Regions from separate parts of the Streptomyces sp. NPDC004752 genome, predicted to be linked through region 3. Evidence: riboswitches for the same ligand, from Rfam matches in the RefSeq annotation. Region 3 holds a riboswitch; each other region holds the start of a gene.

Region 1 (7,669 bases), on a different contig from region 3:
AGCGGCGCCACCGCGATCAAGCACCTGGAGTTCGTGTGGAACCGGGACCTGTCCGGATACGACCCGGACGGACCGCTGCCCGAGATCGACCCGAACGTGGACGAGGAGCACATCTCGCGGGGCCGCGCCCAGGTGCGCATGTACCGGGACCCGCTGGCCACCGCCCGTGAGTGGCGAGAGCTGGCCGCCGCCAACAAGTGGTCCATCCGCGACCTGGTCATCCACACCGGTAACCGGCAGACCTTCGTCGGCTCCCCGGCCACCGTCGCCCGCGCCATCGACGATTTCGTCCAGGCCGACGCCAGCGACGGCTTCATCCTCGTCCCGCACATCACACCCGGCGGGCTCGACGTGTTCGCCGACACCGTCGTCCCGCTGCTCCAGGAGCGCGGCGTCTTCCGCACCGACTACGAGGGCCCCACCCTCCGCGACCACCTCGGCCTCGCCCACCCGGACGACACACGAGGCGAGGGAGAGCGGGCCGCGTCGTGAAGTAGAACCACGCCGGCGGACCGGCCCCTGCTGCCTCCGGGCAACGGGGGCCCCTTTCGTCGTGCCCGGGTACGCTCCCGACCATGATGCGCGCTGTGATCTTCGACGTCGGCGAGACGATCACCAGAGATGACCGGTACTGGGCAGCCTGGGCCGACTGGCTCACCATCCCCCGCCACACCCTGTCCGCCCTCGTCGGCGCCGTCGTCGCCCGCGGGGACGACAACGCCGAAGCGCTGCGCCTCATCCGCCCCGGCATCGACATCCCGGCCGAGTATGCCGCGCGGGAAGCCGCCGGCCGCGGGGAACACCTCGGCGAAAGCGACCTGTACGACGACGTGCGGCCCGCCCTCAGCATGCTCCAGGAGCAGGGCGTCCGTGTCGTCGTCGCCGGGAACCAGACCGCGCGCGCCGGTGAACTGCTTCGCGGGCTCGGCCTGCCCGCCGACTACATCACCACGTCCGCCGAACTCGACGCCGCCAAGCCGTCGACCGACTTCTTCCACCGTGTGCTCGCGGCCAGCGGCACCGACCCACACACTTCCCTGTACGTCGGTGACCACCCCGCCAACGACATCGGGCCCGCGCAGGCGGCCGGGCTACGCGCAGCGCACCTGCGCCGCGGGCCCTGGGGACACCTGTGGGCCGACACCGCGGCGGCGGCCTCGGCGGATTACCGCATCAACAGCCTGCTCGACCTCGTTGGGATCGTCTCCGCCTGACCGCCCTCACAAGCCGCCCCGGCACCGCTGCGGCGAGTGCAGAACCAGCACAGTTCGGGGGGAGTCTGCGCGTTCGGTCGGCGAGCGTATCGCCTACTGCCGCAGCACCGGGTCGGCGTCCACGAAGTGCTGTATCCGGCATGGTTGTTCGTCACCCCGGTGGTGTCGGCGGTGGTGGCCGCGGTCGGATCACTCGTCCGACGCGTGCGTCCGCGGGGGACGTGACCGACAGACGTGGCGGGCGGGGAACTCGCACGGTCCGGCGGTCGCGCAGCCGGTGCTTGCCGCCTCGGCGCGCGCCTGGGGACGGTCCCGGCCGTGGTGTCGGCGGTGGCGGTCGCCGTGGTGGAGCCGGTCTTGCTGGCGAGCTTCCACACCATGGTCCCCGACGCCGCCACCACCCAGCGGACGGCCCGGCAACGCCTTCGACCAGCTGACCGAGGGCGCCGACGTCGTCCAGCACGGCCGCGTTGCCCCCTTGCCCCAGGCTCTTCTTGAAGGATCGCTGGGCCTGCCTTGGGTTACTTGCTCAGCCAGAGATCGGGACCGAACACCTCGTAGTGGATGGCGGCGGGGTTGAGACCTCGGGTGAGCAGGTCGCCACGAACGGCTTGCATGAAGGGCAGCGGGCCGCACAGATAGGCCGTGGTGGTGTCGGGCAAGGTGAGACCGGTCAGGTCTGCGCGGCCCTCACGCACGTGTAGGCGGGGTTCCTTGACCTCTTCTGCACCGTTTTCGTACCACAGGTACATGGAAGAGCCGGGAAGTCGATGGGCGAGTTCGGTGTGCTCCTCGCGGTGTGCGTGATGGCTGGGAGAGCGGTCGGCGTGGATGACGGTGACGGGACGGTTCGGGGAGGAGACGGCGAGGTGGTCCAGCATGGACAGCATGGGAGTGACGCCGATGCCGGCGGAGGCGAGAAGAAGCGGGCCGTCCCCTTGAGGGAGGACCAGGTCGCCGAAGGGCAGTGAGACGTTGAGGACATGGCCGGGGTGGGCGTGGGCGTGGAGCCAGCTGGAGACCTCGCCCTCGGGGGCTTCGGTGTCGGCACCACGCTCGCGCTTGACGGTGATGCGCCACGTTTTGTGACCGGGAGCGGCAGAAAGACTGTACTGACGTATCTGCCGTGCCCCATCGGGGAGTTCAACCTGGACGCTGACGTACTGACCCGGCAGGAAGGGCTCGGTGGGCAGACCGTCGGGACGGCGTAGGACGAAGGAGGCGGCGTCCGAAGACTCCTCCGTGCGTTCGGCGATTTCCATCTCGCGCCAGACGTCGCCGTCTTCGACCTGGGCCTGAGCGTACAGCCGTGCCTCCATGGCGATCAGAGCATTGGCCATCAGCCAGTACACCTCGTCCCAGGCGGACGCCACCTCGGGGGTCACGGCGTCGCCGAGGACTTCCGCGACGGCGCCCAGCAGATGGCGTCCGACGAGGGTGTACTGATCGGCGGTGATACCCAGCGAGGCGTGCTTGTTGGCGATGCGGCCGAGGATGGCGTCGGGACGTTCACCGGGACGCTCCACCAATGCGGTGGCGAAGGCCGCGACGGCGCCCGCGAGTGCTTCACGCTGGGCGCCGGTGGCCTGGTTCCCCCGGTTAAAGAGGTTCCGCAGCAGTTCCGGACGCTCTTCGAACATGTGGCGGTAGAACAGTTCGGTGACGGCGCCAAGGGAGGCTCCCACGGCCGGAAGAGTGGCTCGGACGACCGGGACGGCTTGTGCTGAGAGCATGACAGCTCCTATCTGGTATCTCAGATGCATATTTAAGGTGGTGCTCGTCCACCTGTGGGCAGGTGAGGTGCGGTTCAGTTGCGCGAGGCGGCTGCTTCCCGGTCCCCCTCCGGAGTCGTGCACTTGGCGAGTCGCACAGGAGCATCGTAGTTAATTGGTATTACGGAGTCCAATTAAGTGGTGTGTGGCATGGGTCTCCTTGCCTGGGTGAGGGGCTTGGGAGTTGTGGGATCGGCGGCCGAACCGGCTCCTGCGGGGCCGAACCAACTGATCGTTTCAGGATGCGTGCCCAGGCCGAACCGGGGCAGGAACGTCGGCGCCAGGGTGACCTTCGGGATGCGCACGCTCGCATGCCGGCTGCCCGAAGGGTGGGCGGAATTTGCGTCACTGTGCAACTCTGGAGAGGTGCCGACCGAGGAGGAGGTGAGCGACATGGATCGCAGCAGCAGTAGTCAGGGCCGAGCCCGGCCCCGCACCCCCATGTCCCCCCGCTCCTCGGGCATCCGGTAGCCCCGCTCTGCCCGGCGGCTGCCATGCCCTCGACCTCCCCCGCCGCGACGGGGGAGGGGAGGTTTCCATGGCGAATCCGACCACCTTCCCTTTCGTGCTCCGGCGCCCGGTCGGCGTCGGCTGCGGCGGCCTGATCGGCGTCGAACGTCGGTGGCGCGCCCGCACGGCCGGGCTGCGTACCAATGCGCTCGTGGCCGCCTGTGCCACCCTGTTCGTCCGCTACGGCACGGTCACCGACGACCACGGCAGGCCCATCCGGGGCGCCTCCTACGCCGTGTCCGTCATCGGCTTCCTCGGCGCCGGGGTCATCCTGCGGGAGGGCGGCGGCATCCGCGGCCTCAACACGTCCGCCACACTGCGGTGTTCGGCCGCCGACCGGATGATCGACGGTCGGGTGCAGCTCTCCCCGGCCCGCACCGGCGACGGACGCGCCCCCACCGGGCTGCGGGTGCTGCGCGACGGTGAGGACATTACTGCCCTGCGGGTCGGCGTCGGCCTCGATGGCCACCCTGCTCGCGGCCCGGAACGGCTCGTCGCCCGGCTCTCCCCGGAGCCCGGCGTGCGGGAGTTGCGCCGACACCTGGACCACAGCTCGCTCGACATGGCACGGGAGGCGACAGCGGCATGAACGACCTCGACACCCTGAGCGCACGACACACCGTCCGCCGCGCCGCCCGGCGCCTGGCGGAGGACGCCCCGAAACTCGTCGTCGGCTCCGCGGACGCCTACCGGGCCGGCCTCGCCACCCGCGCCGCCGAACTGCGCCGAGCCGTGCTCGCCGCCTGGCTCACCGGCGTACCCGAGCACGTCATAGCCGCCGACGGCGGCCTGTCCCTGGCCGTCGTCCACGCGTGGATCTCGGCCGAGACCCCGCCCCCACACTCGGCCGACGGGCCGGGGTGAGGTACGACGTCCCACCCCCGCCCGAGTGCCGGTGCCGGGAGACAGGGGGCGGGGGCGGGCAACTTGCCGCGCACGGTACGGGCGGCGGTGGTACGCGGGGCGTCGGCGCCGACGCAACCCTTCCCGTGGTCCTCGATTGGTCCTCGATCGCCTTCTGCGGTTCGGTACCGGCCCCGGCTGGGGTGGCCGTACACGGTGGCCCGTGCTGCCGCGGCTGCGGGCCCGGCGGTCACGGAGATCTCCTTCGCGCCACGCATCCCCGGGATCCGTGGCGAGGGGACGAGAGCGCGAAGGAGCGGCGGACCGGACGGGGACGACCACGCACGGGCAGTGTGCGGCGTTGACGGCGGTCGTTCCCGCTCACCGCTGCGGGGCAGTCCCCGATGGTGACATGGCCCAGGCGGGCGCCCGGCGCCGGGGACAGGAACCCGGTCCGGCCGGCCGGACCGTCTTGGTAGCCTGATCGGGCCAGTCGAGCCACATCCGAGGCCAGGGAATCCGGTGCGAATCCGGAGCTGACGCGCAGCGGTGAGGGGGACGGGCGGGGCACAGCAAGCCACTGGGAGGGGTTCGGACCGGCCGCGGGCCGGTGCGGGGCCGTACCGGGAAGGCGCTCCGTCCGGACGAACCCGAGTCCGAAGACCTGCTGGCACCTCCGCACCACGTGCGCGGAGGGACGTCCGTAGGCCAGGCTCCGCGTACGAGCCCCGACACCCGAGGCATGCCCGTGCTCCGTTCCGCGTTCCGTCCCGCCCTGCTGTTCCTCACCCCGGCGCTGCTGCTGACCGCGTGCGTCGGCTCCGGCGGAGCCTCCCCGGACTCCGGCCGCTCCACCGTCGGCTACCCCCGCACGATCGACAACTGTGGCCACGAGGTCACCCTGAAGTCGGCCCCCGAACACGCTGTATCCCTCAACCAGGGCACCACCGAGATCCTGCTCTCCCTCGGCCTCGGGGATCGTCTTGCCGGCACCGCCACCTGGACCGACCCGGTGCTGAAGGGCCTGGAGAAGGCCAACGCGTCCGTGCCCCGACTGGCCGAGAACACTCCCTCCTTCGAGAAGGTGCTCGACGCCGGACCGGACTTCGTCACCGCGTCGTTCGTCTCCACCCTCGGCAAGGGCGGCGTCGCCACCCGCGAGCAGTTCGAGAAGCTGGGCGTGCCCACGTACGTCTCCCCGTCCGACTGCGCCGCAGGCAAGGACAACGGCAGCGGCGGCGACGGCTCCCGCGGCACGCCGCTCACCCTCGACGTCGTGTACGGCGAGATACGCGACCTGGCCCGCGCGTTCGGCGTCGACGAGCGCGGCGCCAGGCTCGTCGCACGGCTGAAGGAGCGGGTGCGGGCGGCCACCGACGGCCTCGACGCCTCCGGCGTCTCCCTCATGTACTGGTTCGCCAACTCCCAGTCTCCCTACCTCGCCGGCTGCTGCGGCGCCCCCGGTGCCATCACCCGGGCGATCGGTGCCGAGAACGCGTTCTCCGACACCCACGACGAGTGGCCCCAGATCAACTGGGAGACCGTCGCCGACCGCGACCCCGACGTCATCGTCCTCGGTGACCTGACCCGCAGGTCCCAGACGGCCGAGACCGCCAAGGCCAAGATCCGCTTCCTGGAGACCAACCCCGCCACCCGCAACCTCACCGCCGTCAGGAAGAAGCGGTACATCCTGCTCAGCGGGCAGGCGATGAACCCGTCCCTGCGCACGGTCGAGGGGATCGAACGGGTCGCCGCCGGACTGCGTCACCTCGGACTCGCCAAGTGAACCTCCGGGCCGCGCTGTTGACCGTCGGCGGGCTGCTGGCGGTGGCCGGGTCGGTGGCGTTCGCCGTGACCTTCGGCCCCGCCGATATCTCCACGGCCGACGTCTGGGCCTCCGTCGCCGCCCATCTCGGGTACGGCGACAGCGAGTTGGCGCCGTTGCGGGACGGCATCGTGTGGGACCTGCGGATGCCCCGGACCCTGCTGGCCGCCCTCTGCGGGGCGGGCCTCGCGGTGTGCGGAGCGGTCATGCAGTCCCTGCTGCGCAATCCGCTGGCCGACCCGTTCGTGCTCGGGGTGTCCTCCGGGGCGTCCACCGGCGCGGTCGCCGTGGTCGTGCTCGGGGTCGGCGGGGGAGCGGTGTCCCTGTCGGCGGGCGCGTTCGTCGGCGCGCTGCTGTCCTTCGGGCTCGTCCTCATGCTGAGCCACACCCTCGGCGGTGGCCCCGACCGGGTGGTGCTGTCCGGCGTGGCGGCCATGCAACTCTTCTCCGCGTTCACCTCGTTCACCGTCCTGACGTCGGCGGACGCGGAGACCACCCGAGGCGTGCTGTTCTGGCTGCTCGGCTCGCTGAGCGGCGCGAGCTGGAGCGATGTGCTGCTGTGCGCCGTCGTGCTCGCCGCCGTTCTCACGGTCTGCCTCGGACACGCCCGCCTCCTGGACGCGTTCGCGTTCGGCGAGGACGCCGCGGCGGCGCTCGGCGTGCGCGTCGCCCGCACCCGGCTGGTGCTGCTGTGCGCGACCGCGCTGCTGACCGCGACACTCGTCAGCTGCGCCGGGGCGATCGGCTTCGTCGGGCTGGTGCTGCCGCACGCGGCCCGTGCGCTCACCGGTTCCGGCCATGTGCGACTGCTGCCCGTCACGGCGCTGGCCGGAGCCGTCTTCCTGGTGTGGGTGGACACGATCGCCCGTACCGTCATCGATCCCCAGGAGGTCCCGGTGGGCGTGGTGACATCCCTGATCGGCGTGCCGGCGTTCGTGGCGGTCCTGTACCGCGGACGGAGGCGGGCATGACCGGCCCGGACCCCACGGCCGGCCAGGGCACACCGCCCGGTCTGCGCGCGGAGCGGGTCACGCGCCGCGCCGACGGCCGGATCATCGTCGACGGCGTCACCCTCGCCCCCCGTCCCGGGGAGACGATCGGCCTGCTCGGCCCCAACGGCAGCGGCAAGTCGACCCTGTTGAGGCTGCTCGCCGGAGTGCTCGCGCCCACCACCGGGGTCATCACCCTGGACGGCCGTCCGCTGGCCCGGGTCGGCCGCCGGGCCACCGCGCGGCGCATCGCCACCGTCGAACAGCACGCGGACACCCAGACCGAACTGACCGTCCGGGACGTCGTCGCGCTGGGCCGCATCCCGCACCGGCGGGCCTGGACCGCCGCCTTCGCCGACGACGTGCGGGCGGTCACCGACGCGCTGGCCCGCACCGGGCTGACCGAGCGGGCGGACCAGTCCTGGCACACCCTCTCCGGTGGCGAGCGGCAGCGCGCGCAGATCGCCCGCGCGCTCGCCCAGGAACCCCGCGAACTGCTGCTGGACGAACCCACCA
Region 2 (7,669 bases), on a different contig from region 3:
CAGATCTGGCTGCGCACCGCCGGTGCCTTCGCCGGGTCCAGGTCGCAGACGAGCGCGTACTCGTCCAGTAGCTGCTCCAGCTTGGCCAGTTCGCCGTAGGTGTCGGCGCGGGCCATCGGCGGCACGAGGTGGTCGACGATGGTGGCGTGGCCGCGCCGCTTGGCCTGAGTGCCCTCGCCGGGGTCGTTGACGATGAACGGGTACACGAGGGGCAGCTCGCCGAGCACGGCGTCCGGGGCGCAGCCGGCGCTCAGGCCGAGGCCCTTGCCCGGCAGCCACTCCATCGTGCCGTGCTTGCCCATGTGCACGATCGCGTCGGCGCCGAAGTCGTTCTCCAACCAGCGGTAGGCCGCCAGGTAGTGGTGGGACGGCGGCATGTCGGGGTCGTGGTAGATCGCGATGGGGTTCTCGCCGAAGCCGCGCGGCGGCTGGATCATCACGACGACGTTCCCGAACCGCAGGGACGCGAGCACGATGTCGTCCCCGTCGACATAGAGGCCGCCGGGCGGCTCGCCCCACGCCTCCAGCATGGCGCCGCGCAGCTTCGGGTCGAGCGCGTCGAACCACGCCCGGTAGTCGGCGAGCGGCACCCGGGCGGTCGCGGCGGCCAGCTGCTCCTCCGTCAGCCACTCGACGTCGTGCCCGCCGGCCGCGATCAGCCGGTGGATCAACTCGTCGCCGCCCGCGGGGTATTCGGTGAGCGAGTAGCCCGCGTCGCGCAGCGCGTCCAGCACCCGCACCGCCGACGCGGGCGTGTCCAGACCGACCGCGTTGCCGACCCGGGAGTGCTTGGTCGGATAGGCGGTGAAGACGAGCGCCAGCTTCTTGTCGGCGTTCCCCTTGTGCCTCAACCGCGCGTGCCGTACGGCGATTCCGGCGACCCGACCGGCCCGCTCGGGGTCGGCGACGTACACGGGCACGTCGTCCGGTCCCCGCTCCTTGAAGGAGAACGGCACGGTGATCAGCCGTCCGTCGAACTCCGGGATGGCGACCTGCATCGCCGCGTCCATGGGGGACAGGGCGGCGTCGGACGCGTCCCAGGCGCTGTGCGAGGAGGTGAGGCAGAGCCCTTGCAGCACCGGGATGCCGAGATCGGCGAGCGCCCCGACGTCCCAGGCTTCCTCGTCACCGCCCGCCGACGCCTGCGAGGCGTGGGTGCCGCCCGCGGCGAGCACGGTCGCCACCAGCGCGTCGGCCCGGCCGAGAATCGAGTACAGCCCGGCGTCCGCGCCGCGCAGCGAACCGCAGTACACGGGAAGGGCGTTGGCGCCGCGCGCCTCGATCGCGTCGCACAGGGTGTCCACGAAGGCGGTGTTGCCGCTCAGCTCGTGGGCCCGGTAGAAGAGCACGCCGACGGTCGGGCGGCCCGCGACGGGGACCCGCTCGCCGTGGACGCCGTACTCCGGCATCTTCCGCGGCCCGTCGAAGCCCTCACCGGTCAGCAGCACGGTGTCGGACAGGAACCGGGCGAGTTCGGTGAGATTGGCGGGTCCGCCCTCCACCAGATAGCGCAGCGCCTCGGCGACGACACCCGCGGGCACGGACGACTCGGCCATCAACTCGGCGTCCGGGACGGCCTCGCCGCCGAGCAGCACGGTCGGCACCCCGGACGCCTTCAGCACGGCCAGCCCGTCCTCCCAGGCCCGCTTGCCGCCCAGCAGCCGTACGACGGCGAGGCCGGCCCGCCGCAGCAGCGCCGGAAGCTCCTCGGCGACATCGATCCGGGTCGGGTTGCCGATCAGGTAGGGCGCGCCGGAGGCACGCGCCGCCAGCAGATCGGTGTCGGCGGTCGACAACAACAACACTGTGCTCATGCGGGCGCTCCCGGTGGAATGAAGGGCAGTCCTCGTGGCGCGCCCGACTCGATGAGCCGCCACAGCGCGTCCGTGTCCGCGTGCTGTTCGATCAGGTCGCCGAGCCGGTCGAGCCGCCGCTCGCGCAGCGCGGCGAAGGACGTGTCACCGGCCGGTACGAAGCGGCGGTCCGCGGCGGCCGCCACCTCGCGCAGAAAGGCCCGCCGGAAGCCGTCCGACTCCAGCGCGCCGTGCCAGTGCGTGCCCCAGGTCCGGCCGACCCGGCAGCCGTCCAGGAAGGGCTCGCCGCCGATGACGTCGGCGACGCCGTGATGGATCTCGTAGCCCTCGACGTGCTCGCCGAGCGCTGTGCCAAAGGGCCGGGCGAGGGTCTTCTCGGGGGCGAACCGCACCCGCACCGGCAGCAGGCCGAGCCCTGGCACCTGCCCGGCGCGCGACTCGACCTCGTCCTCGATGTGCTCGCCGAGGATCTGGAAGCCGCCGCAGATGCCGAGGACCGGGCGGCCCTCGCGGGCCCGGCGGGTGAGCGTCCGGGCCAGCCCGCGCTCCCGCAGCCACTGAAGGGCCCGGACGGTGCCCCGGGTCCCGGGGACGACGACGAGGTCCGCGTCGGCCAGTTCCTCCGGCCGGTCCACGAACCGCACCACCACGCCCGGTTCGGCGGCCAGCGCGTCCACGTCGGTGAAGTTGGACATGAGCGGCACGGCGCACACGGCGACCCGCAGCACGTCCGCGCCGACGGGTTCGGCGACCGCCGACTCCCGCACCGCGCCGGGCGGCGAGCCCCGCCCCCCGGCTCTCGACTCCGCTCGGGCGGCGGGGACCCCCATCCCGTCCTCCTCGTCGATGCCGAGTCCGTGCCGGAACGGCAGGACGCCGTAGGTGTGCCGTCCGGTCAGGGCGTGCAGCATGTCGAGGCCCGGCGCCAACAGGCCCGCGTCCCCGCGGAACTTGTTGACGAGGAACCCGGCGACCTGTTCCTGGTCCTCGCGCGACAGCAGCGCCACGGTCCCGAAGAACGACGCGAAGACGCCCCCGCGGTCGATGTCACCGACCACCAGCACGGGCAGCCGCGCGCCCCGCGCGATGCCCATGTTCACGATGTCGGTGCGCCGCAGGTTGATCTCCGCCGGGCTCCCGGCCCCCTCGCAGATCACCGCGTCGTACGTGGACCGCAGCGTGGCGAGACAGTCGAGGACGGTCCCCAGCAGCCGCTGCTGCCGCCCACCGTGGTAGCCGCGCGCGCTCAGCTCGCCCACGGGCCTGCCCAGCAGCACGACCTGGCTGCTCTGTTCCCCGCCCGGCTTGAGCAGTACGGGGTTCATCAGCGCGGTCGGCTCGATCCGGCACGCCTGGGCCTGCATGGCCTGGGCCCGCCCGATCTCGGCGCCCTCCCGGGTGACGAACGAGTTCAGGGACATGTTCTGCGCCTTGAACGGCGCGACCTTGACCCCCTGCCGCACCAGCCACCGGCAGATCCCGGCGGTGACGACGCTCTTTCCGGCGTCGGAGGTGGTACCGGCGACGAGGAGACCACCACCGTTCATGACCGGAGTCCCTTCGCGGCTCATGACCGGTGTCCCTGCGCGGCCAGGCGCGCGGCGGCCACGACGCCGAGCGCGAGCAGCCCGACCCGGCGGGAGAGCCGTACGGCGCGTTCGATGTCCGGGGTGGTGACGGCACGGCCGCCGCCGTTGAGCACGGCCCGGTGCTCGACGCGCCCCCCGTACGAGAGGGTCCCGCCCATCCGCACGCCCAGCGCCCCGGCGAAAGACGCCTCGACGGGACCGGCGTTGGGGCTCGGATGCCGGCGGGCGTCGGCCCGCCACGCCCGTACGGCGCCCCGCGCGTCGGGCCCGCAGACGGCGGCGAGGGCGGCGGTGAGCCGCGCCCCCGGCCAGCCGGCGACGTCGTCGAGCCGTGCCGCGGCCCAGCCGAACCGGCGGTGGCGCGGCGAGCGGTGCCCGACCATCGCGTCGAGGGTGTTCACGGCCCGGAACCCGACGAGCCCGGGCACTCCGCCCAACGCCCCCCACACCAGGGCCCCGACGACCGCGTCGGAGGTGTTCTCGGCCACGGACTCCACGACCGCCCGGGCGATCCCGTCGGCGTCCAGGGCCTGCGGGTCCCGCCCGCACAGATGCGGCAGCCGCGCCCTGGCCGCCGTGACGTCCCCCGCCTGGAGGGCCCGCCCGACGGCCCGGGCCTCCCGGGCGAGCGAAGTCCCGCCCACTACCACCCAGGTGACGGCCCCGGTGAGCGCCACCGAGGCGGCGGGGGAGGCGCGTACGGCCCGCTGGGCCACGGCCCCGAGGGCCGCGGCGCCACCGACGCACACGGCGGTGTGCACGACTCCCCACCCGCGGTGGTCCCGCCACAGTGCCCGCTCCGCCGCGTCGGCCGCACGCCCGAACGCGGCGACCGGATGCCCGCGACGCGGATCGCCGACGAGCAGGTCACTGAGGAGGCCGAGGGCGGCGCCGTACGCGAAGACGCGATCGGCACGCACCGGCTCAGCCGGCCGTGGGGTCGGGAAGCGACCTGGTGCTGTATCTCAATCCGCAGCCGAGCATGGCGATATGTCCTCACTCAGGGTGTCCACGCCCTGGTTCGACGAGACCGGCGGTGAGAGTTCCTGGCTCCCGGGGAGTTCTACCCCGGTGACAGTGGCGGGACCGCGCCGGATTCGCACCGGCTTCCTCTCGTGCCGCCGTACATGGCTCCGGCAGTCCACCATGGCCCCGGAAGGGCCGTCAACTGCCGTTGACCTGCGAGGGGAGAGTGTGCCGAGGCTCATATCGGCACGGCCGCACGCAGCGCCCCGAAGGGGCGCGGGGAACTGCGCGACCAGCCACGACGGTGCCGCAGACGACCGACGGCACAGCGCGGCACATCCAGCGGAGCGCTTAGGCGGCGATCAGATGGATGCCGTAGCCCACCGCGGCGGCGCACGCCGCGAAGCACGCGCAGGCGGCGGTCAGCGCGAGGCCCCCGGAACCGCCCCGCGCCGCGGCCCGTTCGCGGTGCGACAGTCCGGCCACGCCGAGGGTGAAGAGGGTCACCAGCGCCACGGTGACCGTGAGACTGACGCCGAGGACGGAGCCGAGGGCCGCCCAGTCGATCTTCATGGTGATGCTTCCTTGGGTACCGGAGGGAGGGGAGCGGACCAGGAGGGGAGTGGACGAGGAGGGAGTGGACGGTCAGACGGCGGCGGTCGGCGGGGCGGCCTGGTCTGCGGCGGCGGTGGCGGCGGCCGGGGCTGCAGACACCGGCGGGGGCGAAGACGCGGAGGCCGACTGGGGCGAGGACGCGGAGACCGGCGGGGGCGGGATCGTGGCCGTCAGGTCGGCGGCCGGGGAGCCTGACCCCGGGGGCGGCGCGGCGGCGGGCGCCGCGGTCGGCTCACCGGTGTCGTTGACATTGCTGTGGTCGACGACCTCGCGCCGGGAGACCTTCCAGATCGCGGCGCCCGCGCCGACCAGGAAGACGCCCACGCACCCGGTGCCCCAGTCGCCCAGCTCCGTGACGGTCTCCGCGAGCGCGCCTGCCAGCGCGGCGGCCGGCAGCGTCAGCGCCCAGGCGACGAACATCCGGGTCGCCGTGGACCAGCGGACCACGCCGCCCCTGCGGCCCAGGCCCGCGCCCATCACGGAACCGGAGACGACATGCGTGGTGGAGAGGGAGAAGCCGAGGTGCGAGGAGGCCAGGATGGCGGTCGCGGCGCTGGTCTGCGCGGCGAAGCCCTGCTGCGGCCCGAGGTCGGTCAGGCCCTTGCCCATGGTGCGGATGATCCGCCAGCCGCCGAGGTAGGTGCCGAGCGCAATGGCGAGACCCGCGGAGAGGATGACCCAGGTGGGAGGGTTGGAGCCGGGGGCGAGGGCGCCGCCGGCGATCAGCGCCAGCGTGATGATGCCCATCGTCTTCTGGGCGTCGTTGGTGCCGTGGGCCAGGGAGACCAGGCCCGCGGAGGCGATCTGGCCGGCCCGGTAGCCCCGCTCGGCGGCCCTGCCGTCCGCCTGCGCGCCGAGCCGGTACGACAGGCGGGTGGCGAGCAGCGCCGCCACGCCCGCGACGACCGGGGCGGCGAGCGCCGGGATGAGGACCTTGGTGACGAGCACGTCGCCGTGGACGGCGCCCGCGCCGGCGGAGGCGAGGGTGGCGCCGATCAGACCACCCATCAGGGCGTGCGAGGAACTGGAGGGCAGGCCCACCAGCCAGGTCAGCAGGTTCCAGAGGATCGCCCCCACCAGGGCGGCGAAGATGACCTCGGGACGGATGCCGCTCTCGTCGACGAGACCTTTGGAGATCGTGTTGGCGACCTCCACGGAGAGGAAGGCGCCCACCAGGTTGAGGGTGGCGGACAGGGCCACCGCCACCTTGGGCTTGAGCGCACCGGTCGAGATGGTCGTGGCCATCGCGTTGGCGGTGTCGTGGAAACCGTTCGTGAAATCGAACGCGAGTGCGGTGAGCACCACAATCGCGAGGATCAGCGAGAAGTTTTCCATTTACCCAGGCAATCGTTCGAAGTCATCGACCGGTTGAACGTAGGAAACCTGAATGAACGGAAGATGAACCATGAGGGGACTTGTGGTGTCGTGCGGGGCGGGTGTGCCCGCCCGTTGAAGAGATCCGGGTCACCCGGCAGGATCACGGCATGGCGGAACAGCGGCGGGAGCGGCGGACGGCGACACGGGGCGCGGGGCACGAGGAGGCGCGCGCCTGGGAGGAACTGGTCGGCGCGGCCCGCCGCACCGTGTCCGACGGACTGGTCGTCGGCACCTCCGGGAACGTCTCGGTGCGCATCGGCGACACCGTGCTGGTCACGCCCTCGGGCGTGCCGTACGACCGGCTCACGCCGGACGATGTGACCGGTGTGGACCTCGACGGCCGACAGGTGCTCGGCACGCTGGTGCCCACCAGCGAACTGCCCATGCACCTCGCCGTCTACCGCGCCACGGACGCGCGCGCCGTTGTCCACACCCACGCCGTGCACGCCACGGCCGTCTCGACGCTCGTCTCCGAACTGCCCTCGATCCACTACATGTCGGCGGCGCTCGGCGGCCCCGTCCGGGTCGCACCGTATGCCACGTACGGCACCGAGGAACTGGCCCGGAACATGCTCCGCGCCCTCGCCGACCGCTCCGGCTGCCTGCTGCGCAACCACGGCACCCTCACCTACGGCGGCACCCTCGACCAGGCATACGACCGCACCGCCCAGCTGGAGTGGATGTGCCGTCTGTGGCTGACGGCGTCCTCGGTACCGGGCCACACCCCCACCCTCCTGACCCCGGACCAGCTGACGGAGGTGGCGGAACGACTGCACGACTACGGCCAGCGCCCCTGACCCCCCGGCACGCGGAAAGACACCCCCGCACTCACTCACAACGGCATCCATCCACTCCCTTCAGGGGCGCGGGGAACTGCGCAACCGGCCAAAGAACCCCCGCTCCCGCTGGCCGACCGCGCGGTCCGCCGGGAGACTGGTGGCGTGCGCACTGTCACAGTGACGGCCGCCGCCGTCACCGCGGCCCTGGCAGCCGGTGCGGCCAGTGTGGCCGCCGGGCGGCTGGCCAGCGACGCCGCGCTCAAGGCGCCGGCCGGTCGGCCCCTGCCCACCGAACCCCGGCTCACCGTGCACGCCACGGCCGCGGGACAGATCACCCTCACCCGCGACCTGGCCTCGCTGCGCCCCGGCACCTACGGCCTCGCGGGCAACGGCTCGCACGCCGTCGTCGGACCCGTCCTGGAGTCCGTGCGGAGCACCGCCGACACCGTCGTACGCCGCCTGCACGGCGTCACCCACGGCACGCTCAGGGCCGGTGACAAGGTCTGGCTCACCCCGAACGTGCACGTCG
Region 3 (7,669 bases):
GTAGGCGTACATCGAGGAGAGCTTGCCGATGGTCGGCGTCTCCATGAACAGGTTCAGGGACTGGGACTGGTCCAGATAGGGCGTGCGGGCCGCGGCCATGTCGATCAGGCCGCGCTGCGGGATCTCCCACGCCGTGCGGTACAGGGCGCGCACCTCTGCCGGGAGCCACGCGAAGTCCTGTACGGAGCCGTTGGCGTCGCGCAGCGACTCGCGGGTGCGGGCGTCCCACCCGCCCAGCTCCTTGAGGTCCTGCACCAGGTACGAGTTGACCTGGAGGAACTCACCGGAGAGGGTCTCGCGCTTGAACAGGTTCGAGACCTGGGGCTCGATGCACTCGTAGACCCCGGCGATGGACGCGATGGTCGCGGTGGGCGCGATGGCGAGCAGCAGGCTGTTGCGCAGGCCGGTCGTCGCGATCCGCTCGCGCAGCGCCGCCCAGCGCTCCGGCCAGGTGAACTCGACGCCGTAGTGGTCGGGGTGCAGGACACCCCGCGCCGTACGGGTCTGCTCCCAGGCGGGCAGCGGGCTGCTCCGCTCGGCGAGGCCGGCGGATGCCTCGTAGGCGGCGAGCATGACGCGCTCGGCGATGCGGGTGGAGAGCTGTTTCGCCTGCGCCGAGTCGAAGGGCAGGCGCAGCTTGAAGAAGACGTCCTGGAGGCCCATCACGCCCAGGCCGACCGGCCGCCATCTGGCGTTGGAACGACCCGCCTGCTCGGTCGGGTAGAAGTTGATGTCGACGACCCGGTCGAGGAAGGTCACGGCGGTGCGGACGGTCTCGTCCAGCCGCTCCCAGTCGATGCCCCCGCCGCTCACGAACGCGCCGAGGTTGACCGAGCCCAGGTTGCAGACCGCGGTCTCGCCGTCGTCGGTGACCTCCAGGATCTCCGTGCAGAGGTTGGAGGAGTGGACGACATGGCCCGGCTCGGCCGTCTGGTTGGCGGTGCGGTTGGCCGCGTCCTTGAAGGTCATCCAGCCGTTGCCGGTCTGCGCGAGGGTGCGCATCATGCGGCCGTAGAGATCACGGGCCGGGATGGTCTTCCTCGCGAGCCCGGCCGCCTCCGCCCCGCGGTAGGCGGCGTCGAACTCCTCGCCCCACAGGTCGACCAGCCCGGGCACGTCCGACGGGGAGAACAGCGACCACCGCTCGTCGGCGTCGACCCGCCGCATGAACTCGTCCGGGATCCAGTGGGCGAGATTGAGGTTGTGCGTACGGCGGGCGTCCTCGCCGGTGTTGTCGCGCAGCTCCAGGAACTCCTCGATGTCCGAGTGCCAGGTCTCCAGATAGACCGCCGCCGCGCCCTTGCGCCGGCCGCCCTGGTTCACGGCGGCCACGGAGGCGTCGAGGGTCTTCAGGAACGGGACGATGCCGTTGGAGTGCCCGTTGGTACCGCGGATCAGCGAACCGCGGGAGCGGATGCGGGAGTAGGCGATGCCGATGCCGCCGGCGTGCTTGGAGAGGCGGGCCACCTGGTGGTAGCGGTCGTAGAGGGAGTCCAGCTCGTCCTTGGGGGAGTCGAGGAGATAGCAGGACGACATCTGCGGGTGGCGGGTGCCGGAGTTGAAGAGCGTGGGGGAGGAGGGCAGGTACTCGAGGCGGCTCATCAGCCGGTAGAGCGCGGCGACTTCGTCCACGGCGTGCCCGGAATCTCCCCCGGCGGCGCCTCCATCGGCGAGGCCGGCGGCCACCCGCAGCATGAAGTGCTGGGGCGTCTCGACGACCTTGCGGGTCAGGGGGTGCCGGAGCAGGTAGCGGCTGTGCAGTGTGCGCAGTCCGAAGTAGCCGAAGCGGTCGTCGGCCGCGGGGTCGATCAGTGCGTCGAGCCGCTCGGCGTGCAGCTCCACGAAGGCGGCGGTGCGGTCGGCGATGAGTCCTTCCCGGTGTCCCACGGCGATCGACCCGGTGAACGAGGTGACGCCCTGTGTGGCGGCCTCGGCGCGGATGGAGCGGGTCAACAGCCGGGCGGCCAGCCGCGAGTAGGCGGGGTCCTCCGAGATCAGGCCGGCGGCCGCCTCGGTGGCCAGCTCCCGCAACTCCGCGGCGACATCGGCGTCGGCCCGCGCGGACCGGCCGCGCAGCGCGGCGGCGGCGACCCGGCCGGGGTCGGCGTCGGGCAGGTCGGCGGTCAGCTCGGTCAGGGTCCGCAGCAGCGCGGCACCGGGACCGTCGGTCTCCACCGGGACCGCGGTCGCCTGGGCGGCTGAAACCGGGTCGGCTGAAGCCGGGTCGGCTGGCGCGATGGTCACGTGGGGCTCTCCCTCGCTCGGCACGGGGCCTTGCGGAGGGCAGGGGGCAGCACACGAGCGCACACGGCGTCGCGCCCACCGGCCCATTCCACGAGGCCCGGACGTCAGGGCACCCGGACCGGACGGTCGGGTGCGCCGTCGGCAGGTCCTCGGACTGAAGCCTGCATGCGGGTATGTGGGCATACGCGCATGAGTACACCGTTGCGGGACAGTTCCGGATTCACACCGGATTCCCCTGCGGCGACAGCGAGCATGAGCATACATCTAGTGTCGGGCCGTCATGACACCCCCAGATGTTGTGTAGTACGTCAACGGATCGCCGTCGCTCGTCGGCTCCGACGGCACGTTGCGGATGCGTGGTTGCCGGTGCGGTGCCCCACGCCCGTTCGGGGCGCTCGTCCACGCCCGCCGGAGCCTTGACGGCCTTCAGGGCGGCCTTCAGGGCGGCCTTCAGGGCGGTCTTCAGGACGACGGCGACCGTCCGCTGCACCATCCCGGCCACCCGGCCCGCGAGCAGCGCCCAGCGACGGAACCAGCGATGGAACCAGCGATGGAACCAGCGGGTGAACGGGCCGCCGACCGGGGCTCGGAAGGTCTGCGGGAGCCGGCCGCCGCGCGGCGCCCCCGTGGCCGGACGGGTCGGGGCGAAGGCGTGGTCGGCTGCGTCGTCGGCCTCGGCGAAGATGTCGTCCCGGTCGCGAACGGCGTGCTCAGCAGCAGCGGAAGCCCTGGCGGGGGTCCGACTCCTGGCGGTCCGTGCGCATCCGCTCGAATTCCCGGCGGGACGGCGGCGCCGCCTCCGGATGCCGCTCCGCCAGCTGCGCGACATAGCGTTCGTAGGCCGACTCGCCCGTCAACTCCCGCACATACCAGCGCAGTCCGCGCAGTCCGCTAGCCACCCGCCGCAGTGCCGGCCGCATGCCGAGCCGCCTCCTTCTCGGTCCGCGTCGGGACCAGCCCGTCCGGGGCGGTGATCTTCGACTCGACGTAGGGCGTCTCGCTCAGGGTGGACAGCGCCGGGCGGCGGATGTGCCGCATGCACACCCGCAACGCGTCCAGGACGACGATCACGACCAGCAGGGCGAGCACCGCGGAGAGGACGCCGTCCACCGTGGAGTTGGTGACCACGGTGTGCATGTCGGCCATGTTCTTGGCGGGCGGCAGCACCTGTCCCGCGTCGATGGCGTCCTGGAACACCTGGCGCTGTTTGAAGAAGCCGACCTTGGGGTCCGAGGAGAACACCTTCTGCCAGCTCGCGGTCAGCGTCACCGTCGTGTCCCAGGCGAGCGGGATCCCGGTGACCCAGGCCCACTTGAGCCGGCCGGACTTCACCAGCAGCGTGGTGCAGACGGCCAGGGCGACCGCCGCCAGCAGCTGGTTGGAGATGCCGAAGATCGGGAACAGCTGGTTGATGCCGCCGAGCGGCTCATGCACGCCGACCCACAGGAAGTAGCCCCACAGCCCGCACACCAGGGCACTGGTGACGACCAGCCCCGGCTTCCAGCCGATGTTCCGGAACGGCCGGTAGAGGTTGCCGAGGGTGTCCTGGAGCATGAAGCGGCCCACCCGGGTGCCCGCGTCCAGCGCCGTCAGGATGAACAGCGCCTCGAACATGATCGCGAAGTGGTACCAGAAGGCGCGCAGACCGCCCCCGGTGACCTTGGCGAAGATCTCCGAGACGCCGACGGCCAGGGTGGGCGCGCCGCCCGTGCGGGACAGCAGGCTGGACTCCTCGACGTTCTTCGCGGCCTGCGCCAGCTCGGCGGGGGAGATGTGGTAGCCCCAACCGCTCACGACCTGCGAGGCGTTCTGCACCGTCGTGCCGATCGCCCCGGAGGGCGCGTTCATCGCGAAGTACAGCCCGGGGTCGATGATGCTCGCCGCCACCAGCGCCATGACCGCCACGGCCGACTCCATCAGCATGGAGCCGTAGCCGATCAGCCGGATCTGCGTCTCCTTCTGGATCATCTTGGGCGTCGTGCCGGAGGAGATCAGCGCGTGGAAGCCGGACAGGGCGCCGCAGGCGATGGTGATGAACACGAACGGGAAGAGCGAGCCCGCGAAGACCGGCCCGTCGCCGCGCGCGGCGAAGTCGGTGACCGCGTCCATCCGCAGCGTCGGCAGGGTGATCACGACCCCCAGCGCGAGCAGCACGATGGTGCCGATCTTCATGAAGGTGGAGAGGTAGTCGCGGGGCGCGAGCAGCGTCCACACGGGCAGGATCGAGGCGATGAAGCCGTATGCCACCAGCCAGACGACCAGCGTCGAGGGTGCCAGGGTGAAGGTGTCCGCCCAGGACGACTCGGCGACCCAGCGCCCGCCCACCAGCGCGAGCAGCAGCAGCGCCACCCCGATCAGCGACACCTCCGTCACCCGGCCCGGCCGCAGCACCCGCAGATAGCAGCCCATGAGCAGGGCGATCGGGATCGTCATGCCGATGGAGAAGGTGCCCCAGGGGGAGGAGGCGAGGGCGTTGACGATGACCAGGGCCAGCACACCGAGCAGGATGATCATGATGGCGAAGGCGGCGAGGAGGGCCGCCGCGCCGCCGAACGGGCCGATCTCCTCGCGGGCCATCTGGCCGAGGGACCTGCCGTCCCTGCGCGTCGAGAAGAACAGCACCACCATGTCCTGGACGGCGCCCGCGAAGACCACCCCGGCGATGATCCAGATGGTGCCGGGCAGATAGCCCATCTGCGCCGCCAGCACCGGTCCGACCAGCGGTCCGGCGCCGGCGATCGCCGCGAAGTGGTGGCCGAGCAGCACCCGTCGGTCGGTGGGGTGGAAGTCGATGCCGTTGTCCAGCCGCTCCGCCGGGGTGGCCCGGGTCCGGTCCAGCTTGAGGACCCTGCGGGCGATGAACGAGGCGTAGAAGCGGTAGGCGATCGCGTACGAGCCGAGGGCGGCCGCCACCATCCAGGCGGCGGAGACCTCCTCGCCCCGGGAGAGCGCGAGCACGGACCAGCCGGTCGCGCCGACGATCGCGACGAGCGTCCAGACGGCGATGGTGCGGACATGCGCGGTACGCATCGCGGAGCCCTCCCGTTCATGCGGTGACGGGAGGAACGTAGAACAGGAACCGGGCTCGCGCCACACCGCATGCGGCACCGCAAGTGGCTTATTCCCGCGGGCGCTTGAGCCGTGCGACGAACTTGTAGCGGTCCCCGCGGTAGACCGACCGCACCCACTCCACCGGGTTGCCGTCCTTGTCCAGCGAGTGCCGGGAGAGCATCAGCATGGGCAGGCCCACGTCCGTGCCGAGCAGGCCCGCCTCGCGCGGGGTGGCCAGCGAGGTCTCGATGGTCTCCTCGGCCTCGGCGAGCCGGACGTCGTACACCTCGGCGAGGGCGGTGTAGAGGGAGGTGTACTTGACGAGGCCGCGGCGCAGCGCCGGGAAGCGCTTGGCGGACAGATGCGTGGTCTCGATGGCCATCGGCTCGCCGTTGGCCATGCGCAGCCGCTCGATGCGCAGCACCCGGCCGCCGGCCGAGATGTCGAGGAGTTCGGCGAGCCGGTCGTCCGCGGTGATGTAGCCGATGTCCAGCAGCTGCGAGGTCGGTTCCAGACCCTGGGCCCGCATGTCCTCGGTGTAGGAGGTGAGTTGCAGCGCCTGGGACACCTTCGGCTTGGCGACGAACGTGCCCTTGCCCTGGATCCGTTCCAGCCGGCCCTCGACCACCAGCTCCTGAAGGGCTTGGCGGACGGTGGTGCGCGAGGTGTCGAACTCCGCGGCGAGCGTGCGCTCCGGCGGCACCGACGTGCCCGGCGGGAGCGTCTCCGTCATGTCGAGCAGGTGCTTCTTCAGGCGGTAGTACTTGGGCACACGCGCGGTACGGACGGTCGTCCCACCCTCGTTCTCCGCACTGCTGACGTCGGTGCTCATGTTCTGCCTTCCCGGCTCCGGGTGCCGAAAGCGGCCGACATCCCATCGGCCACGGATCACATCGTGGCACGGCTCCGTGTGACGGGAGGCCACCCGAACGGTCCGTGATCTCCTCTGTATACCGTCGCGCCCTTTGCTGGTCTAGTCCATGGCACCCTCCGGGCGGCCGTGACACGGCCCAAGTGGCCCGTCCGAACTGTCGGTTGCGCAATGAGGGGTCAATGAAGGGGGCCAATGAAGGGTCTCTGCATATCTCGGTCGCATCACGGACGTCCGGAGCCTGCTTGAGCGCCCTTGACACGCCTATTGGTCTGGGCCAAGCTCCCCGTACTGGTCTACACCATTGGTCCAGGTCCCGGCCCCACGGGCGGTACACAGCGCTGACGCGCGCCGCGGGGAGGCAGGGGGGTTTGTGGCATCCCTGATTCGAGGAGGATGGCGTGAAGCGCAGGCTGACAGCCGCGATCGGTATCGCGGGCATGGCCGTCTCCATCGCGGCGTGCGGCAGCGACAACGGGGGCGACGGCGGTTCGGGCAAGGGGGCGGACGCCAGGGAACTGACCGTCTGGCTCGCCGTCGACGCGCAGAACAACTGGCCCGAGCTGGTGAAGGCCGCCGACGCCGCCGTGCAGAAGAAACACCCCGGCATCAAGATCAAGCACGAGTACTACGGCTGGCCGGACAAGAACACCAAGCTGGACGCCGTCCTCGCCACCGACAAGGCCCCCGACGTGGTCGAGATGGGCAACACCGAGATGCTCGGCTACCTGGTCAAGGGCGCCTTCGCCCCCATCGACCCGGCCGGGTACGGCAACTCCGCCGCTTGGCTCGACGGCCTCAAGGCATCGGTGACGTACGAGGGCAAGACCTACGGCGTGCCGTACTACGCCGGCGGCCGGGTCGCCAACTGGCGCAAGGACGTGGCCGCTTCGGCCGGTGTCAAGACGCCCCCGAAGACCTACGCCGAGCTGACCTCCGCCCTGGACAGGATCCAGAAGAAGCAGGGCGACAAGTTCAACGCCTGGTACCAGCCCACCCGCGACTGGTACGCGGCCATGTCCTTCGTCTACGACGCCGGCGGCTCCATCGCCGAGGAGGACGGCGGCCAGTGGAAGGGCACCCTCTCCTCGCCCGAGTCCGTCAAGGGCCTCAAGGAGTTCAAGAACGTCGTCGACCAGTACATGCACGGCGACAAGACCAAGGACGAGGCCGACCGTTACATCGTCTACGGCCAGGGCAAGTCCGCCATGATCTTCGCCCCCGCCTGGGAGGGCGCGACCGCGGCCGACCCGAAGAACGACAAGACCGGCAAACTGAAGGACAACGTCGAGAACTTCGTGATGCCCGGCCCGTCCGGCAAGAACATGCCCGTCTTCCTCGGCGGCTCCGACCTCGCCATCCCGGTGAAGTCCAGGGCCCAGGCCGTCGCCGCCGAGTGGATCAACGCCTTCACCGGCCCCGAGGGCCAGAAGGGCCTGATGGCCAAGGGCAATCTGCCCAACAACAAGACGGACCTCGCCACCTTGAAGGACGACCCGGCGA
Region 4 (7,669 bases), on a different contig from region 3:
GCCGCGTACTGTGCGGGCGAGGGTCCGTTCGTCGGCGGCGATCAGGTCGAGGTCGCCGAGGCGGGCCTCGCCCGCGGCCTGGGCGTTGGCGGGCAGCAGGCCGAGGAGGGCGGAGGCGAGGACCGACTTGCCGCAGCCGCTCTCGCCGATTAGGGCGAGGCACTCGCCGGCCGCGACGTCGAAGTGCGCGTCGGTGACGGCGGCGATCCGCCGCCCACCCGGCATGAGGAAGCGCACGGACAGCCCGCGTACCGAGAGGACCGGGGTTGGATCGGTCACAGCATCAGCTCCGATCGGCGGCGCGGGTTGATCCGCTCCCGCCAGGCTCCCGCGAGCCCGGCAATGGCGAGCGTGGGCACAATGATGAACAGGCCCGGGAAGAGGGTCGGCCACCACTGCCCGGCCAGCAGCGAGCCCCGGGCGCCCTGGATGAGGTTGCCGAGGCTGGCCAGGTGGGTGGGCAGTCCGAGGCCGAGGAAGGACAGCGCCGACTCGTGCCACATGGCGTGCGGCACCATCAGGACGGCGGCGAGCGCGGCCCGCGGCAGTACGGCGGGCAGCAGGTGCCGTACCGTCACCCGCCACCGGGAGGCGCCCCCGGAGACGGCGGCGTCGATGTACGGCCGCGCCCGCAGGGACAGTACCTCGGCGCGCACGATCCGGGCGGTGGACAGCCAGTGGGTGAGCGCGACGGACACGACCACCGGCCACACGCCGGGCCGGAACATGGCCACGATGAAGATGCCCAGCAGCAGGTGCGGCACGGAGGAGACGGTGTCGATGACCCGCATGAGCCCCCGGTCGGCCCAGCCGCCCAGCGCGCCGGCACTCGCCCCGACGGCCGTGCCGATCACGGTCGCCGTGAGCGCCGCCGCCACCCCGACCAGCAGGGACACCCGTAGGCCGTAGACACAGCGCAGGAGCAGGTCCCGGCCGAGGTCGTCGGTGCCGAAGGGATGCGACCAGCTCGGCAGGAGCAGCTTCGAGGACAGGTCGACGGCCTGCTGGTCGAGCTGCACCAGCGGCGGGACGAGGAGCACGGCTAGGACGGTGGCGGTGACCAGGGTCACCGAGACGCGGATGCGTACGGTCCTGGTGGAGCGGTGGCTTGTGCCGTACGACCGCCAGACGGGCTCGGTCGGCGACTCACCCATCCCGTCACCGGTGGCTTCACATGTCACTGAACTTCACCCTCGCGTCGAAGAGGCCGTAGAGCAGGTCGGCGAGGAGATTGCCGACCAGCACTGCGGCGGTGGCCAAGGTTGTCAGGGCGGCGAGGAGCGGGAAGTCGACGGCGGTGGCCGCCTCCACGGTGGCCGCCGCGATACCGGGCCAGCTGAAGACGCTCTCCACCAGCAGCGCGCCGGTGATGAGTTCGGGCACCCGGGAGCCGACCAGGGTGAGGACCGGCAGCAGGCCGGAGCGCAGGGCGTGGCCGAGCAGAACGGTACGCTCGCTCAAGCCTCGCGCGCGGGCGCCGCGTACGGGGTCCTCGGCGAGCGCGTCGCCGACGCCCTGGCGGACGTACAGGGTGAACCAGGGCAGCTGGGAGACGGCGAGCACCCCGGCCGGCAGCACGAGGTGGCTTGTCACCTGCCCAGCCGTGACCTGCTCACTGGCCGTGTCCGTAAGACCGCCGGCCGGGAGCACGCCGAGCTGGAGGGCGAACAGCCAGACGGCCAGCAGGGCGAGCCAGAAGACGGGCGCCGCCTCCAGCGAGTAGGCCAGGGAGGTCACGGCTCGATCCAATACCGATCCCGGGCGCCGGGCTGCCAGCACGCCCAGCACCGTCCCCGTCAGCACGGCCACGACGAATGCCGCCGCGCACAACAGCGTTGACCAGACGAGGCGTTCACCGATGACCTGGGCAACCGGCTGCCGCATCACGCTGGACTGCCCGAGATCGCCCGTGACGGCTGCGGTCAGCCAGTTCCACCAGCGGGAGGCGAACGGCTGGTCCACGCCCAGGTTCTCCCGCAGCCGCGCCAGCGTCTCCGCGTCGGCGCCGAGGGCTGCTGTGCCGGCGTACGCCTTGACCGGGTCGAAGGGGGAGGCGGCGGCGATCGCGAAGACGCCGAAGGTCACGACGAGCAGGACCGGGGCGGCGAACAGAAGCCGCCGCCCCGCCAGTCGCGCCATCGCTCCCCAGGGAAGGGAGGGCCTCACTTCTTCGGCTGCCAGGCTTCGAGGTTCCACCACGGCCCGGAGGCGAAGCCGTGCTCGTGCGGCTCGACCTGCGTGGTCAGACCGGTCCAGCGGTCGGCGAGGACGTACACGTGGTCGATGTGGGTGAGGAAGGTGTAGCCGGGGTTCTTCACCAGCTCCCTCTGGAGGCGGTCGTAGGCTGCCTTGCGGGTCGCCTGGTCCGAGGTGCGGCGGCCGGTGTCGAGGGCCTTGTCCACGACCGGGTCGTCGTAGCGGGCCATGTTGTTCAAGCCGTCGCCGGCGAGCGAGGAGTGCAGCAGCGTGTAGAGGCCGTAGTCGGGGTCGCCGTTGCTGCCGAAGCCGGCCAGGACGGCGTCGTCCTTCATGCGCGGCTCGATGACCTCCCAGGTGGCGCTCTCCACCTTCACCTCGATGCCGGCCTTCTTGGCGTCGGAGGCGTAGGCGAGGGCGTGGTCCTGGCGGACCTTGTCGCCGGAGGGGTAGAGGAGGGTGAACGAGGCTCGCAGTCCGTCCTTGGCGCGGATGCCGCCCTGGTCGCTCTTCCAGCCCGCCTGGTCCAGGATCTGCCTGGCCTTGGTGAGGTCCTGCTTGCGCTCGATGCCATTGGCGAACCAGGGGTCGTCGAGGGGCAGAGGCCCGTTCGCCGGGCGTCCGGCGCCGTCGAGGATCTTGTCGACCATGGCCTGCCGGTCCACGGCGGCGTCCAGGGCCTGGCGGATGACGCGGTCGCCGGTGACCTTGTTCTCCTGAGGAAGGGTGACCGTGCGGAAGTCGTACGTCTTCGCGTCGTACGTCTTCTTCGCCTTGTCGTTCTTGAAGGTGGCGGCGAGGTTGGGCGGCAGGATCGCGCCGTCGAGGTCGCCGGAACGCAGCCGGGTGGCCCGTACGTTGTCGTCCTCGATGACCGCCATGGTCACCTTCTTCACCTTCGGCGCACCGCCCCAGTAGTCGGGGTTTGCCTTGAAGGTGAGCTTCTCGCCCTTGCTCCAGGAGGCGAGCAGGTAGGGGCCGGTGCCGATCGGCTTGGTGTTGAAGGAGCCGGTGTTGGGGTCCTGCTTGCCCGCGACGTGCTCGGGGACGATGGGCAGCACCGTGCGCCCTGCGAAGGGCGCGTAGGGGTACTTGAGGGTGAAGATCACCTTGTCGTCGCCGTCCGCCCGCACGTCCTTGATGGCGTCCAGTTCGCTGCGGTTGGTGTTGTTGGTCTTGGCGTCGAGGATCGTGTCGTATGTGAAGACGACGTCGGCTGAGGTCAGTGGCTCGCCGTCGCTGAACGTCACGCCGTCGCGCAGGGTGTAGGTGTAGGTGAGGCCGTTGGCGGCGACCTCGGGCAGGGCCTTCGCCAGTGCCGGTCTCAGCTTCAGGCCGGCGTCCCGGGCGAGCAGGCCGTCGAAGATCTTCGAGTTGCCGTCCTTGCCGTACCCGAGCAACGGACTGAGCGTGTCCGGCTCGGAGGCCACTCCGATCACGACGGAGTCGGCTGCGTCGCCGCTGCCTGTGCTGCTGCCGGGGGCCGAGCAGGCGGCGACACCCGTGAGTATCGCCGCCGTGGCGGCGGCTGTCCGTATCCGTCGGACCGTCATGGAACTCACACCCTTATTGATGATCTCAAGCTGTTGCATGTTAATTGCAATAAGGGCTACCCGGATCGGTTGGAGAACAGTCCGACGCCGTGATCAGTCTGTGGACAGCTCCCGGCGTACCTCCCGCGCGGCTGCGACCAGGTGCTCGAGGGAATCTCGGACCTCGGGCCAACCACGGGTCTTCAGGCCGCAGTCGGGGTTGACCCACAGGCGTTCGGCGGGAATGGCCTTGAGGCCGGTGCGCAGCAGGTCGGCGGCCTCCTGCGTGCTCGGCACGCGCGGGGAGTGAATGTCGTACACGCCGGGCCCGGCCTCACGCGGATAGCCGTGCGCCGCCAGCTCCCGGGCGACCTGCATGTGCGAGCGGGCCGCTTCCAGGCTGATGACGTCGGCGTCGAGGTCGTCGATGGCCTGGACGATGTCGCCGAACTCGGCGTAGCACATGTGCGTGTGGATCTGGGTGTCTGGCCGCACGCCGGAGGTGGTGAGGCGGAACGCCTCTGTGGCCCAGGCCAGGTAGTCCGGGCGGTCGGCGGTCCGCAGCGGCAGGGTCTCGCGCAGCGCGGGCTCGTCGACCTGGATGACCGACGTCCCGGCCGTCTCCAGGTCATTCACCTCGTCGCGCAGGGCGAGGGCCACCTGGCGGGCGGTCTCGCCCAGGGCCTGGTCGTCGCGGACGAAGGACCAGGCGAGCATGGTGACCGGGCCGGTGAGCATGCCCTTGACGGGGCGGTCGGTGAGGGACTGGGCGTACATCGTCCACCGCACGGTCATCGGCTCGGGGCGGGAGATGTCGCCGGCCAGGATGGGCGGGCGGACGTAGCGGGTGCCGTAGGACTGGACCCAGCCGTGCTGGGTGGCGACGTAGCCGGTGAGCTGCTCGGCGAAGTGCTGGACCATGTCGTTGCGTTCGGCCTCGCCGTGCACGAGGACGTCGAGGCCCGTCTTCTCCTGGAAGGCGATCACCTCCTGGATCTCGGTCCTGATGCGTTCCTCGTAGCCGGCCGTGTCGATCCGGCCCGCGCGCAGGTCGGCGCGGGCGGTGCGCAGTTCGCCGGTCTGCGGGAAGGAACCGATGGTCGTCGTGGGCAGCAATGGCAGCTTCAGGTGGGCGCGTTGGGCGGCAGCGCGTTGTCGGTACGGATAGGAGCGTCGGGCGTCGAACGTGGTGACGGCTGCCGCGCGTGTTCGGACGGCAGGGTCGTGGGTGATCGGTGACCTGGCGCGGGAGGCCAGATCGGCGCGGTTGGCGGCCAGTTCGGCGGCGATGATGTCGGTGCCCTGGGCGAGGCCCCTGGCGAGGGTGACGATCTCGGTTGTCTTCTGCCTCGCGAAGGCCAGCCAGCGCAGGATCTGCGATTCGATGTCCCGGTCGGCGGCCGTGTCGAGCGGGACGTGGAGGAGGGAGCAGGAGGCGGCGACGTCGACCCGGTCGGCCAGGCCGAGCAGAGTGCCGAGCGTGGCGAGGGACGCGGACAGGTCGTTGACCCAGATGTTGCGGCCGTTGACGACTCCGGCGACCAGGCGCTTGCCGGGCAGTCCGCCGACGGCGGCCAGGGCGTCCAGGTTGGCGGCTGCCGGTCCGGTGAAGTCGAGGGCGAGCCCCTCGACGGGGGTCTTGGCCAGCACGGGGAGTGCCTCGCCGAGCCGGTCGAAGTAGGAGGCGACCAGCAGTTTCGGGCGGTCGGCGAGTGCGCCGAGGTCGCGGTAGGTCCGCGCGGCGGCGTTCAGTTCGGCCGGGGTGCGGTCCTGGACTAGGGCGGGCTCGTCGAGCTGGACCCACTCGGCGCCGGCCGCCCGCAGATCAGCGAGCACCTCGGCGTAGACCGGGAGCAGCCGGTCGAGGAGGGTCAGCGGATCGAAGTCGGCGGGCGCGCCGGGGGCGGGCTTGGCGAGCAGCAGGTAGGTGACGGGCCCGACGAGGACGGGCCTGGCTGAAAGGCTCAGCTCCAGGGCTTCCTTCAGCTCATTGACCTGCCGTGTCGAGTCGGCCGCGAACACGGTGTCCGGGCCCAGCTCCGGTACGAGGTAGTGGTAGTTGGTGTCGAACCACTTCGTCATCTCCAGCGGGGCGGTGTCCTGGGTGCCGCGGGCCATGGCGAAGTATCCGTCGAGGGCGTCGGCGTCGACGTCGGCGCGGTGCCGCGCGGGGATCGCGCCGACCATGACGCTGGTGTCGAGGACGTGGTCGTAGTACGAGAAGTCACCGGTCGGGACCTCGTGGACGCCGGCGGCTGCCAGTTGCTGCCAGTTGGCGCGGCGGATGCCGGCGGCCGTTTCCCGGAGGGCATCGGCGCTGACGCGGCCCTTCCAGTAGCCCTCGATCGCCTTCTTCAGTTCCCGGTTCGGTCCCTGGCGGGGGTAACCGTGGACGGTGGCCCGTACTGCCGCGGCTGCGGACTTGGCTGTCACGAAACTCTCCTTCGCGAGCTCTGGACGAGAGCGACCCCGGAGACTGGGGAACGCGAGCGCGAAGGGATGACAGACCGGACGAGCCACGACATGCGTGCCCGCCTGATATGTACGCCGACCCGCCCACGAGGTCACCGGGATCTCCGCGCACGGCGGTCCGCGCGCGGGCAGTGGCAGGTCTTCGGACTCACGGGCACACCTCGTTCTCCAACGAGGCACCTACTGGCCGTCGCTTCCCAGACCCGTCACTTCCGGGCCCAGTGCGTATGACGGCGGTCGTTCCCGCTCACCGCTGCGGGGCAGTCCCGGATTCCCACCGGGTTCCCTCTTACGACGCATCCCGCCTGGCGGACGGGGCGAACCAGCTGCACGGCAAGCGTACACACAGGACCGATCGCACGAGCGACCGACAACTATCCGCCCGTGCATCAGGGGGCGGCATCGCCGTCCGGATCGCTCGCCCACGGCGATGCGGACTTACGCGAGATCGACTGGCTCGACCCTGGCCGAAACCCTTCCACCCCGACAGCACCAGGCGCCGGAGCCACCGTGCACGTGTACGGCTGCCGGACCGAGGCAGCCCGGCAGACCGGGATCCCCTACGCCACAAACGCCCTGCGCGCCATCGATCACTAAGGGTGACGGGGGCGAGCGGGACGCCGCCGCGCTGGCCTCAGCGGGCCTGGTTCAGTGCCCGGGTCAGTTCCCGGTTAGCCGCTCGCGCAGCGTCGAGTTCCTCGGTCCGCTCATCGAGCTGGCCTCTTATGTCGGCCAGGTCTTGTTCGAGCAACGTGATGCGACGTTGAAGCTGGTCGATGTCGGCGGACGAACCGAGGCCGGATTCCTGCCATGCGGTTTCACCGAGGTTCTCGGACAGACGCTTCTCCAACTGCCGGACCCGGACTGCCAGCCGTCTGTTCCGCTCCAGCGCGTTGGTCAGGTCTGCCCGCAGCAAGGCCCGGCTGACGGCCGCGATCCGCCCTTCTTCTGGTGGGACGGCTGCGGCGGTGTGGATGCGTTCGAGGAGGTCGCGGTGCCGGTAGAGGTAGGTGCGGTCCACTCGTGCGACGCGAGCCAGGCCGGAGACCGTGATGTCCTGGTCGCTTCGCAGCAGGACATCGAGGGCTTTGAGAACGCGTTCGCGGCGGCGGGCCGAGTCGGCCCGCCGCCCGTCGGTCATGCTGGTCATCCGGTTCTCTCCGGGCGAAGGTCGGGTAAGGGCTGGCGGACGCGCGGCATCCCCAGGGACACGCCGCGGCTGCGGCGGACCAGTGCGACTGCCTCGCGAATCTGGGCCCGGTCCTCGTCGGTGAGCTCGTCGAGGTCCTGGCGCACCCGCTGAATCAGGCGGCGGACACGGGCAATCTCGTCGTCCGATGGTGTGGCCTCGGCCTTGGCCCAGGGGTCGGCGTTGGCGAAGGCGGCAAGACGCTCACGGTTGCGCAGCAGGTCGGCCAGGTATGCCTCAAGATCGGGGAGGTAGGAGACGTCGGTGCGGAAGTGTCCGC

Evidence for each region. Region 3 has a riboswitch for cobalamin ahead of ACWEKM_RS14865 (ribonucleoside-diphosphate reductase subunit alpha). Riboswitches for the same ligand answer to the same signal wherever they lie in the genome.
Region 1: another riboswitch for cobalamin. It lies ahead of ACWEKM_RS20290 (ABC transporter substrate-binding protein); the one in region 3 lies ahead of ACWEKM_RS14865 (ribonucleoside-diphosphate reductase subunit alpha).
Region 2: another riboswitch for cobalamin. It lies ahead of ACWEKM_RS24310 (cobalamin biosynthesis protein); the one in region 3 lies ahead of ACWEKM_RS14865 (ribonucleoside-diphosphate reductase subunit alpha).
Region 4: another riboswitch for cobalamin. It lies ahead of metE (5-methyltetrahydropteroyltriglutamate--homocysteine S-methyltransferase); the one in region 3 lies ahead of ACWEKM_RS14865 (ribonucleoside-diphosphate reductase subunit alpha).

What each region holds. Positions count from the first base shown of each region.
Region 1 is NZ_JBSGBN010000045.1:53,483-61,151, forward strand. It holds gene ACWEKM_RS20265 (NtaA/DmoA family FMN-dependent monooxygenase) at 1-492, shown strand, start outside; gene ACWEKM_RS20270 (HAD family hydrolase) at 576-1,214, shown strand; gene ACWEKM_RS20275 (globin domain-containing protein) at 1,736-2,947, opposite strand; gene ACWEKM_RS20280 (MgtC/SapB family protein) at 3,525-4,085, shown strand; gene ACWEKM_RS20285 (hypothetical protein) at 4,082-4,360, shown strand; cobalamin riboswitch at 4,813-5,025, shown strand; gene ACWEKM_RS20290 (ABC transporter substrate-binding protein) at 5,082-6,125, shown strand; gene ACWEKM_RS20295 (FecCD family ABC transporter permease) at 6,122-7,135, shown strand; gene ACWEKM_RS20300 (ABC transporter ATP-binding protein) at 7,132-7,669, shown strand, end outside.
Region 2 is NZ_JBSGBN010000060.1:9,966-17,634, forward strand. It holds gene cobN (cobaltochelatase subunit CobN) at 1-1,814, opposite strand, end outside; gene ACWEKM_RS24305 (cobyric acid synthase) at 1,811-3,361, opposite strand; gene ACWEKM_RS24310 (cobalamin biosynthesis protein) at 3,382-4,323, opposite strand; cobalamin riboswitch at 4,425-4,564, opposite strand; gene ACWEKM_RS24315 (hypothetical protein) at 4,721-4,942, opposite strand; gene ACWEKM_RS24320 (anion permease) at 5,015-6,319, opposite strand; gene ACWEKM_RS24325 (class II aldolase/adducin family protein) at 6,469-7,158, shown strand; gene ACWEKM_RS24330 (alpha/beta hydrolase) at 7,303-7,669, shown strand, end outside.
Region 3 is NZ_JBSGBN010000029.1:38,611-46,279, reverse strand. It holds gene ACWEKM_RS14865 (ribonucleoside-diphosphate reductase subunit alpha) at 1-2,244, opposite strand, end outside; cobalamin riboswitch at 2,368-2,539, opposite strand; gene ACWEKM_RS14860 (YbdD/YjiX family protein) at 2,955-3,164, opposite strand; gene ACWEKM_RS14855 (carbon starvation CstA family protein) at 3,136-5,274, opposite strand; gene ACWEKM_RS14850 (GntR family transcriptional regulator) at 5,363-6,127, opposite strand; gene ACWEKM_RS14845 (extracellular solute-binding protein) at 6,568-7,669, shown strand, end outside.
Region 4 is NZ_JBSGBN010000006.1:10,857-18,525, forward strand. It holds gene ACWEKM_RS04170 (ABC transporter ATP-binding protein) at 1-279, opposite strand, end outside; gene ACWEKM_RS04175 (ABC transporter permease) at 276-1,154, opposite strand; gene ACWEKM_RS04180 (ABC transporter permease) at 1,171-2,139, opposite strand; gene ACWEKM_RS04185 (ABC transporter substrate-binding protein) at 2,163-3,749, opposite strand; gene metE (5-methyltetrahydropteroyltriglutamate--homocysteine S-methyltransferase) at 3,843-6,161, opposite strand; cobalamin riboswitch at 6,317-6,543, opposite strand; gene ACWEKM_RS04195 (DUF6262 family protein) at 6,835-7,350, opposite strand; gene ACWEKM_RS04200 (hypothetical protein) at 7,347-7,669, opposite strand, start outside.